Regions from separate parts of the Ancylobacter sp. G4_0304 genome, predicted to be linked through region 1. Evidence: riboswitches for the same ligand, from Rfam matches in the RefSeq annotation. Region 1 holds a riboswitch; each other region holds the start of a gene.
What was found. A riboswitch is a leader RNA that binds a small molecule or an ion and turns the genes downstream of it on or off. The one in region 1 is predicted to bind thiamine pyrophosphate.
Positions count from the first base shown of each region.

Region 2: linked by a shared signal. The riboswitch ahead of VRZ77_RS13050 (ABC transporter substrate-binding protein) and the one ahead of thiD (bifunctional hydroxymethylpyrimidine kinase/phosphomethylpyrimidine kinase) in region 1 are both predicted to bind thiamine pyrophosphate.
Region 3: linked by a shared signal. The riboswitch ahead of thiC (phosphomethylpyrimidine synthase ThiC) and the one ahead of thiD (bifunctional hydroxymethylpyrimidine kinase/phosphomethylpyrimidine kinase) in region 1 are both predicted to bind thiamine pyrophosphate.
Region 4: linked by a shared signal. The riboswitch ahead of thiO (glycine oxidase ThiO) and the one ahead of thiD (bifunctional hydroxymethylpyrimidine kinase/phosphomethylpyrimidine kinase) in region 1 are both predicted to bind thiamine pyrophosphate.

Region 1 is NZ_JAZDRM010000008.1:18,952-21,144, forward strand. Features, by position in the region: gene thiD (bifunctional hydroxymethylpyrimidine kinase/phosphomethylpyrimidine kinase) at 1-758, opposite strand, end outside; TPP riboswitch at 828-931, opposite strand; gene VRZ77_RS06320 (Lrp/AsnC ligand binding domain-containing protein) at 1,064-1,300, shown strand; gene VRZ77_RS06325 (DMT family transporter) at 1,306-2,193, opposite strand, start outside.
Region 2 is NZ_JAZDRM010000020.1:65,942-68,134, forward strand. Features, by position in the region: gene VRZ77_RS13045 (winged helix-turn-helix domain-containing protein) at 1-750, shown strand, start outside; TPP riboswitch at 799-917, shown strand; gene VRZ77_RS13050 (ABC transporter substrate-binding protein) at 1,001-1,948, shown strand; gene VRZ77_RS13055 (ABC transporter ATP-binding protein/permease) at 2,012-2,193, opposite strand, start outside.
Region 3 is NZ_JAZDRM010000004.1:107,943-110,135, forward strand. Features, by position in the region: gene thiC (phosphomethylpyrimidine synthase ThiC) at 1-1,074, opposite strand, end outside; TPP riboswitch at 1,163-1,291, opposite strand; gene VRZ77_RS03785 (lytic murein transglycosylase) at 1,420-2,193, shown strand, end outside.
Region 4 is NZ_JAZDRM010000013.1:32,347-34,539, reverse strand. Features, by position in the region: gene thiO (glycine oxidase ThiO) at 1-950, opposite strand, end outside; TPP riboswitch at 1,008-1,132, opposite strand; gene VRZ77_RS09465 (MHYT domain-containing protein) at 1,236-2,193, opposite strand, start outside.

The sequences.
Region 1 (2,193 bases):
TCCAGCCGGTCGGCGGCGCCGATGGCGGCGGAAAGATACGCCTTGGCCGCCTCCACCGCCGCCCGCAGCGGCAATCCCTTGGCGAGCCCCGCCGCAATGGCCGAGGACAGGGTGCAGCCGGTGCCATGGGTGTTGCGGGTGGCAAGACGCGGGGCGGAAAGCTCCAGCACGCCCTCCGCGTCGAGCAGCACGTCGATGCTCTCCGGCCCCTCGCCGTGCCCGCCCTTGATCAGCACCGCGTTCGGCCCCATGGCGATCAGGCGCTCCGCCTGCCGGCGCATCGCGGGCAGCGTGGTGGCGGTCTCGTCGTCGAGCAGCGCGGCGGCTTCCGGCAGGTTTGGCGTGATCACCAGCGCGCGCGGCAGCAGGGAGGATCGCAGCGATTCCACCGCTTCGGGCACCAGCAGCCGCGCGCCAGACGCCGCGACCATCACCGGATCGAGCACCACCGTCGTGAGCCCGTGTCGGTCCAGTCCCGCCGCCACCGCCTCGATCGCCTCGGGGCGCGAGAGCATGCCGATCTTCACCGCGTCGACCTTGAGATCGGAGAACACGGCGTCGATCTGCGCGCCGATGAAGGCCGGCGGCACGTCGTGGATCCCGGTGACGCCGAGCGTGTTCTGCGCGGTGAGCGCGGTGATGACGCTCGCGCCGTAAACCCCGAGCGCCGAAAAGGTCTTGAGGTCGGCCTGAATGCCGGCGCCGCCGCCGGAATCCGAGCCCGCAATGGTCACCGCGATAGACGTCTTGGCGTTCATCAGGCGCTCTCCCTTGACCGGGAAGGCCGGGTGCGGACCGGGCGCGGCAAGGCCCCGCGGCGCGCGATCCGTTTCCTCCGCCGGCATGACCCGGATCAGGTTCGTGGGTTGGCTGCGCGCCTGCGGCCTCTGCCGCCGACGCCGGCCTCTCAGCCCTTGCGGGCACCCCAACGCGATCGTTGACCGACGCATAGGCGAAGCTGCCGGCCCTTGCAAGGCGCCCGGGCGGAGGCTGGCACCGAGGGGTTGCGCCCGCGCCCGGCTTCTGTTCCTTTGGCGCACCTGAACCGGCCCGGAATTCCGAAATGGTCCCCTTCTTCGTGCAGATCAAATGCCAGCTCGGCCGCTCCTATGAGGTGGCCAACGCCATCGCCGATGCCGAAATCGCCTCGGAAATCTATTCCACCGCCGGGGAGTTCGACCTTCTCGTGAAGTTCTATGTCACGGAAGGCACGGATATCGGCCATTTCGTGAACCAGAAGGTGCATTCCGTGCCCGGCATCCAGGACACGCGCACGCTCATCACCTTCAAGGCATTCTGAACCGGTCAGACCGAGGGGCCGGAAGGGGTGGTGGAATCGGCCATTGCCCGTGCCAGCGCCTCGGCCTTCCGGCGATCCTGCCACAGCACATAGAGGCCGGCGCCGATCACGATCAGCGCGCCGAGCAGCACCAGAAGCGGCGGGACTTCCGCGAACAGGAAAAAGCCGAGCAGCAGCGACCACAGCATCGCCGAATAGGCGAAGGGTGCGACCACGGAGGCCGGCGCATAGCGATAGCTCTCGGTGAGCAGGATCTGCGCGATGCCGCCCACCACACCGATGGTGACCAGCAGCCCCGCCTCGAACAGGCTCGGCAGGCGCCAGCCCCAGGCCGCCGTCGCCAGCCCCGCCACCGCCGCCAGCGCCTGAAAATAGAACACGATCGCCGCAGTGGTTTCGGTCGCGGTCAGCCGGCGCACCTGCACCATGGCGCCGGCGGTGAAGAAGGCACCGAGCAGCGCGCAGCTTGCGCCGATCACGCTCTCCACCGTGTCGAAACCCTCGCCCATGTGCGGCCACAGCATAATCACCACGCCGCCGAGCCCGACGGCGACCGCCGCCCAGCGATAAAGCATCACCTTCTCGTGCAGGAGCATCGCGGCAAGTGCCACCGTGATCAGCGGCGCGGTGAAACCGATGGCGGTGGCGTCGGCGAGCGGAATACGCGCCAGCGCGGCAAAGCTCAGCCCCATGGCGGTGACGCCGATGGTCCCGCGCACGATATGGCCCACCGGATTGGCGGTGCGCACCGCCGCGCTGATCTCATGGCGCCAGGCGAGCAGCGCCAGCAGCGGGAACAGCGCGAAGAAGGAGCGCGCGAACACCACCTCGCCGGTCGGGACCGTTCCCGACACGATGCGCACCAGCGCTGCCATGATGGTGAAGAGGAAGGT
Region 2 (2,193 bases), on a different contig from region 1:
GAGAAGCGCCCGCCCGGCGGCTGGTGGAACTGGCACCCGGAGAAGACCGCGCTGGAATATCTCTGGCGCACCGGCGCGCTCTCCATTGCCGGGCGCGAGGGCTTCCAGAAGGTCTATGACCTGACCGAGCGCGTCATCCCCGCCGCCGACCGCGAAGGCGAGGTGCCGGAAGACGTCTTCATCGACTGGGCCTGCACCAGCGCGCTGGAGCGGCTCGGCTTCGCCACCCATGGCGAGATCGCCGCGTTCTGGGATCTGGTTTCGCCCGAGGAAGCGAGAGCCTGGGTCGCCGCCAATGCGGAGCGGCTGGAGCCGGTGATCATCGGCTGCGAGGACGGACGCACCCGCGCCAGCCATGCGCTCGCCGGCAGCCGCGCCGTGTTCGACGCCCTGCCCGCCGCCCCTTCGCGGCTCCGCGTGCTCTCGCCCTTCGACCCGCTGCTGCGCGACCGGGCGCGGGCGCAGCGCCTGTTCGGCTTCGACTACCGCATCGAGGTGTTCGTCCCGGCGGAGAAGCGCGTCTATGGCTATTACGTGTTCCCGATCCTCGAAGGCGACCGGATGGTCGGCCGCATCGACATGAAGGCCGAGCGCAAGGCCGGCGTGCTGGAGGTGAGGCGCCTGTGGCTGGAGCCGGGCGTGCGCGGCTCCGCCGGCCGCCTCGCGGCGCTCGACGCCGAGCTCACACGCCTTGCCCGTTTCACCGGCGTGGAAGGCGTGCGCTATCTGGAGGGCTGGCGCGGCGCGTGAATGCGCGCCCCCGCCCATTTGCCGTGGCATACCGAGCCTGCTAACCTTTGCCTGTCCGAGGGGTGTCCCGCGATTCAGCGATGGATCAAGGGGCTGAGATGGCATCCGCCAGACCCTTTGAACCTGATCCGGGTCATGCCGGCGAAGGGACGGAGCCAAGGCAGGGCCGCTCACGCGTTCATTGGAACCGGGCCGCCGCCGGAAGATCCCCCAAGCTCATGTGCCGGGTCTCCATTCTGGGAGGAGATCCATGTTGAAGAACACTTTCGCCGCCGCCGGCCTCGCCTGCGCGCTCGCCCTCGCCGCCGTGCCCGCACACGCTGCCGAGAAGCTGACCGTGCTGCTGGACTGGTATGTGAACCCCGACCACGCGCCGCTGATCGTCGCCAAGGAAAAGGGCCTGTTCGAGCAGCACGGGCTCGACGTGACGCTGGTGCCGCCGGCCGATCCCTCCGCCCCGCCGCGCCTTGTCGCCGCCGGGCAGGCCGAGATCGCGGTCAGCTATCAGCCGAGCCTCTACCAGTCGGTGGCCGAAGGCCTGCCGCTGGCGCGCGTCGGCACGCTGGTCTCGACCCCGCTCACCGCGCTGGTCGCGCTGAAGGACGGGCCGGTGAAGACGCTCGCCGATCTCAAGGGCAAGACCGTGGGCTTCTCGGTCGCTGGCTTCGAGGATGCGCTGCTCGGCACCATGCTGACCGACGCCGGGCTGAAGCCCTCCGATGTCACCATGATCAACGTCAACTTCGCCCTCACTCCGGCGCTGATGGCCGGCAAGGTGGATGCGGTGATCGGCGCCTATCGCAATTTCGAGCTCACCCAGATCAAGCTGGAAGGCAAGGAAGGCGTCGCTTTCTTCCCGGAAGAGCACGGCGTGCCGGTGTTCGACGAGCTGATCTACGTCGCGCACAAGGACAAGCTGAGAGATCCGCGGCTCAAGAAGTTCCTCGCCGCCGTCGAGGACGCGACCATCTACATCCTCAACCACCCGGACGAGGCGTGGGGCGTGTTCGTGAAGGCGAACCCGAAACTCGACGACGAGCTGAACCGCACCGCCTGGACCGACACGCTGCGCCGCTTCGCCCACGCCCCGGCGGCGCTGGACAGCGAGCGCTATGCCCGCTTCGCCGAGTTCATGAAAGAGCACAAGCTGATCGAGAAGGTCGAGCCGGTGTCGACCTACGCGCCGGTTCTGCCATAGGCGACCTTCGCGCGGCGCCTGAAGCATCGTCATCCCGGAACGGCCCGCTGGCCGCCTCCGGGATCAGGCCGCCGCCAGCCGCGCCGGTCCGTCCGCGTCGCGCTCCAGCCGGACATGACGCTGGTGCAGATCGATCAGCGTCGAGCGGTGGCCTATGGAGAGGATCGCGGCCTGCGGCAGCCGCCCGGCGATCAGCCGATACAGCGCCGCCTCGCCCGGCTCGTCGAGTGCCGAGGTCGCCTCGT
Region 3 (2,193 bases), on a different contig from region 1:
CTCGCAGATCTCGGCGAAGCGCTCATAGAGGAAGCTCTCGCGGTGATGGGCGAGGCACCACTTGGCCATGATCGAGCCGCCGCGCGAGACGATGCCGGTGACGCGCCGGGCGGTGAGCGGCACATAGGGCAGGCGAACCCCGGCATGGATGGTGAAATAGTCCACGCCCTGCTCGGCCTGCTCGATCAGCGTGTCGCGGAACACCTCCCAGGTCAGATCCTCCGCGACGCCGCCGACCTTCTCCAGCGCCTGATAGATCGGCACCGTGCCGATGGGGACGGGGGAGTTGCGCACGATCCAGTCGCGGATGTTGTGGATGTTGCGGCCGGTGGAGAGGTCCATCACCGTGTCGGCGCCCCAGCGGATCGCCCACACCATCTTGTCGACCTCGTCCGCCACCGAGGAGGTGACGGCGGAATTGCCGATATTGGCGTTGATCTTGACCAGGAAGTTGCGGCCGATCGCCATCGGCTCCAGTTCGCCATGGTTGATGTTGGCCGGGATCACCGCCCTCCCGCGCGCCACCTCGTCGCGCACGAATTCCGGCGTCACGATGTCGGGGATCGAGGCACCGAAATCCTCGCCGTCGCGGATGATCTCGCCCATGCGCGCGCGCAAGCCGTTTTCGCGTATCGCGACATATTCCATCTCGGGCGTGATGATGCCGGCGCGGGCATAGGCCATCTGCGTCACGCCCGCGCCGGCCTTCGCCCGCAGCGGGCGGTGGCGGATCGGGAACGGGGTGACAAGCTTGTCCGCCGGCACATGCCCGTTATCTTCCGGCCGCACCTCCCGCCCGTCATAGGCCTCGACATCGCCGCGCGCGCTCACCCATGCCGCGCGGGGGCGGGCGAGGCCGGCATTGATGTCGATGGTGGCGTCCGGGTCGGTGTAGGGGCCGGAGGCGTCATAGACGGCGAGGTTCGGCTCATTGGCGGAAGGGTGCAGCAGGATTTCGCGGAACGGCACGCGAAAGCCGCGCTCGGGGCACTCGGCATAGAGGCGGCGCGAGCCGGGGATCGGCCCGGTGGCAACGCCGGGCGAGGTGTGTTCTGTGGTCGGCTTGGACGGCATATGGATCTCCTGAAACCATGGGTTACGGAGATCCGGGCGTTGTGACGCTGGGGGGAGAGGGCGGCATGGTCGCCCCTTGCGGGCTCCATGCGCCTTCTGGTTCCGATCCCTTCGCCGGCATGACCCGGATCAGGTTCGAAGGGTCATCGCGGCGGCCCGCCTTGCGGCAGGCCCGTCGATCTCTCAGCCCCTTCTCGGGGCTCCCCTTGGAACGGGGCGACTATACGACGAAAGTCGCGCGACCTGTCAATCCGCCTCCGGCGCCGCTCCCCCCGCGCCGCGTTTCCTGTAGATTGCTGATTCGAAAAAGCCCGTGATTTTCAGCTCGATCGAACCGGGGATGCGATGCGCAAAAGTCTGATGACGCGGCTGGCGGCCGCCGCCTTTTCCACCACCCTCGCCATCTCCGCCTCCGCGCTGCTGCCGGTTCCCGCCGCCGCGCAGGGCGTGGCGCTCACCAGCTGCGGCAATAGCGGGCAGGGCTTTGCCCAATGGCTGGAGCTGTTCAAGCAGCAGGCGGTAGCGCAGGGCGTCTCCCCGCGTGCGGTGTCGGCGGCGCTGGGTGGCATCACCTATGACGCCAATGTCGTTGGGGCGGACCGCGGCCAGAAGGTGTTCGGGCAGAGCTTCTTCGAGTTCTCCGACCGCATGGTCGCCAATTACCGCATCCAGCAGGGTCGCCAGCTCATCCAGAAGAACAAGGCGCTGTTCGACCATATCGAGCAGCAATTCGGCGTGCCCGGCGCGGTGCTGGTGGCGTTCTGGGGGCTGGAGACCGATTTCGGCGCCTTCATGGGCGACAAGCAGACCATCCGCTCGGTGGCCTCGCTGGCCTGGGATTGCCGCCGCGCCGAGATGTTCCGCACCCAGCTCATGGCGATCCTGCGCATCGTCGAGCGCGGCGATCTCACCCCGCAGGCCATGCGCGGGCCCTGGGCCGGCGAACTCGGCCAGTTCCAGTTCCTGCCGGACCATTACCTGAATTACGGCGTCGATTTCGACGGCGACGGCCGGGTGGACCTGATCCGCTCGACGCCGGACGCCCTGGCCTCGGCCGCTAACTACATCAAGGCGCTGGGCTGGCAGCGCGGCCAGCCCTGGCTGGAAGAGGTGCGGGTG
Region 4 (2,193 bases), on a different contig from region 1:
GCCAGTTCCGCCGCGCGGCGCGCCAGCGCAGGGGCGGCGAGGAAGCCGTGGCGATACAGGCCGTTGACGTAAATGGTCTTTCCCCGCCGGCGCAGGCGCGGCAGATTGTCGGGGAAGGCCGGGCGGACATCCGCGCCGATCTCCACGATTTCCGCTTCGCCAAAGGCCGGGTGCAGCGCGTAGACCGCCCCGAGCAGCTCCAGCATGGAGCGCCCGGTGACGCGGCCGCGCTCGTCATTCTCGATCGAGGTGGCGCCGATCATGAAATGCCCGTCGCCGCGCGGCACGATATAGACCGGGATGCGCGGGTGCAGCATGCGCACCGGGCGCTTGAGCGACACCTCGGTGGAATAGAGCACCAGCATCTCGCCCTTCACGCCGCGCAGGTCAGTGAGCTCGTCGCGGGCGGAAAGGCCCCGGCAGTCGACCACGATATCGGCGTCGTCCGCCTCCGGCGTGAAACCTTCCGCCTCGAATCTCATCTCGACGCCGAACTCGTCGGTCAGCCGACGGGTGAGCGCGGCGAGCGCCTTGCGCGGTTCCAGATGCGATTCGCTGGCGAAGAACAGGCCCTGGTCGAAGCGCCCGTCGAGATCGGGCTCCAGCGCGGCGATGGCGGTGCCGTCGAGCCATTCATAATGATCGGTGCGGCGGGCGAAGCGCCGCAGGTCGGGCAGGTCGCGCGGCTGCGCCAGCACGAGGCTGCCCTCGTTCGGCACGTCCGGCACCGCTTCGCGCCAATAGTCCTGCGATTCCAGCCCCAGCTCGACGATGATCGGCTCCGCGCTCTCGCGCTCGCACCATGGCGCGAGCATGCCGCCCGCATACCATGAGCAGCCGCGCCCGGAACCCGCATTGCGGTCCACCAGCGTCACCCGTGCGCCGCGCCGGGCGAAGGCGTGGGCGCAGGTCAACCCCGCCACGCCAGCGCCGACGATGCGCACCCGCATCGCGTTGCCGGTCGCGCGCGCCGCATCCGTCGCCGTTTCGCCATGGATATCGTTATGCGGGGTCATGCACTCCCTCCCTCCGCCAGTCCGAGCTGGATCAGGTTCAAAGGGTCGCCATGCCGCGCATAACCCGCGCGCCGATGGCCTCTCAGCCTCCTGACGAGGCTCCCCTGGACGGGTCTGATATAATCATTCGAACGGCCGATGTCACGGGAGTGCCGGGAATATTCGCAACACCTCCCGGCCCGGCGCCGCGCGCCGGAACCCGGCCAGAGGCCCTACCGGCTAGGCCTGGCGCGTCGACATGCGCACCACGTTCTCGTTGGTGCCGCGGGTGGCGACGGAGATCGCCTGTTCCAGCGCATCCCGGCTGAACGGCTTGCCGAGCCGCTTGAGATCGGCCCCCGCTTCCGGGGGCAGTTCGGCATAGCCGGTGCCGAGGATGACCGGCAGCTCCGGCCAGCGTTTGCGGATGGCAAGGTAGAGCTGAACGCCGGTCATGCCCGGCATCGCCTGGTCGGTCAGCACCACGTCGAACGTCGCCCCGCCGTCCAGCAGGTTCAGTGCCTGCTGCGCCGAGGACGCCTCGGTCACGACATAGGACAGGTCCTCCAGCATCGCCACCGTGGCCGAGAGCACCAGCGGATCGTCGTCGACCACGAGGATGCGGGCGCCGCTGGAATCCACCACCACGTGCTCCGGCGGCGGCGCGACAAGCGGCTTCGCGGTCTCGTCGGCAATCGGCAGGTAGATCGCCGCCGTCGTCCCCTCGCCCTTGCGGCTGGTCAGCACCAGGCGTCCGCCGGATTGCGCGGCGAGGCCGTGGACCATGGCGAGCCCGAGCCCGGTGCCTTTGCCCACGCCCTTGGTGGTGAAGAATGGCTCGGTGGCGTGCGAGAGCGTTTCCTCGTCCATGCCGATGCCGTCATCGGTAACGGTGAGGCAGAAATAGCGACCGGCCGGCAGCCCCTCGGGCTCCAACGCGGCGCGGGCGGCGTCGATGTCCTCCTCGCGCGCCGCGATCACGATCGAGCCGCCATTGGGCATGGCGTCGCGCGCGTTCACCGCGAGGTTGAGCAGCGACAGTTCGAGCTGGTTGGCGTCGACCCGCGCGCGCGGCAGGCCGAGCGGGAACCGGGTTTCGATCTTCACGCTCGGGCCGATGGAACGGCGCATCAGCTCCGCCATGCCGAGCACCAGCTCGGGCACGTCGACCGGCTGCGGCTTTAGGTCCTGCCGGCGG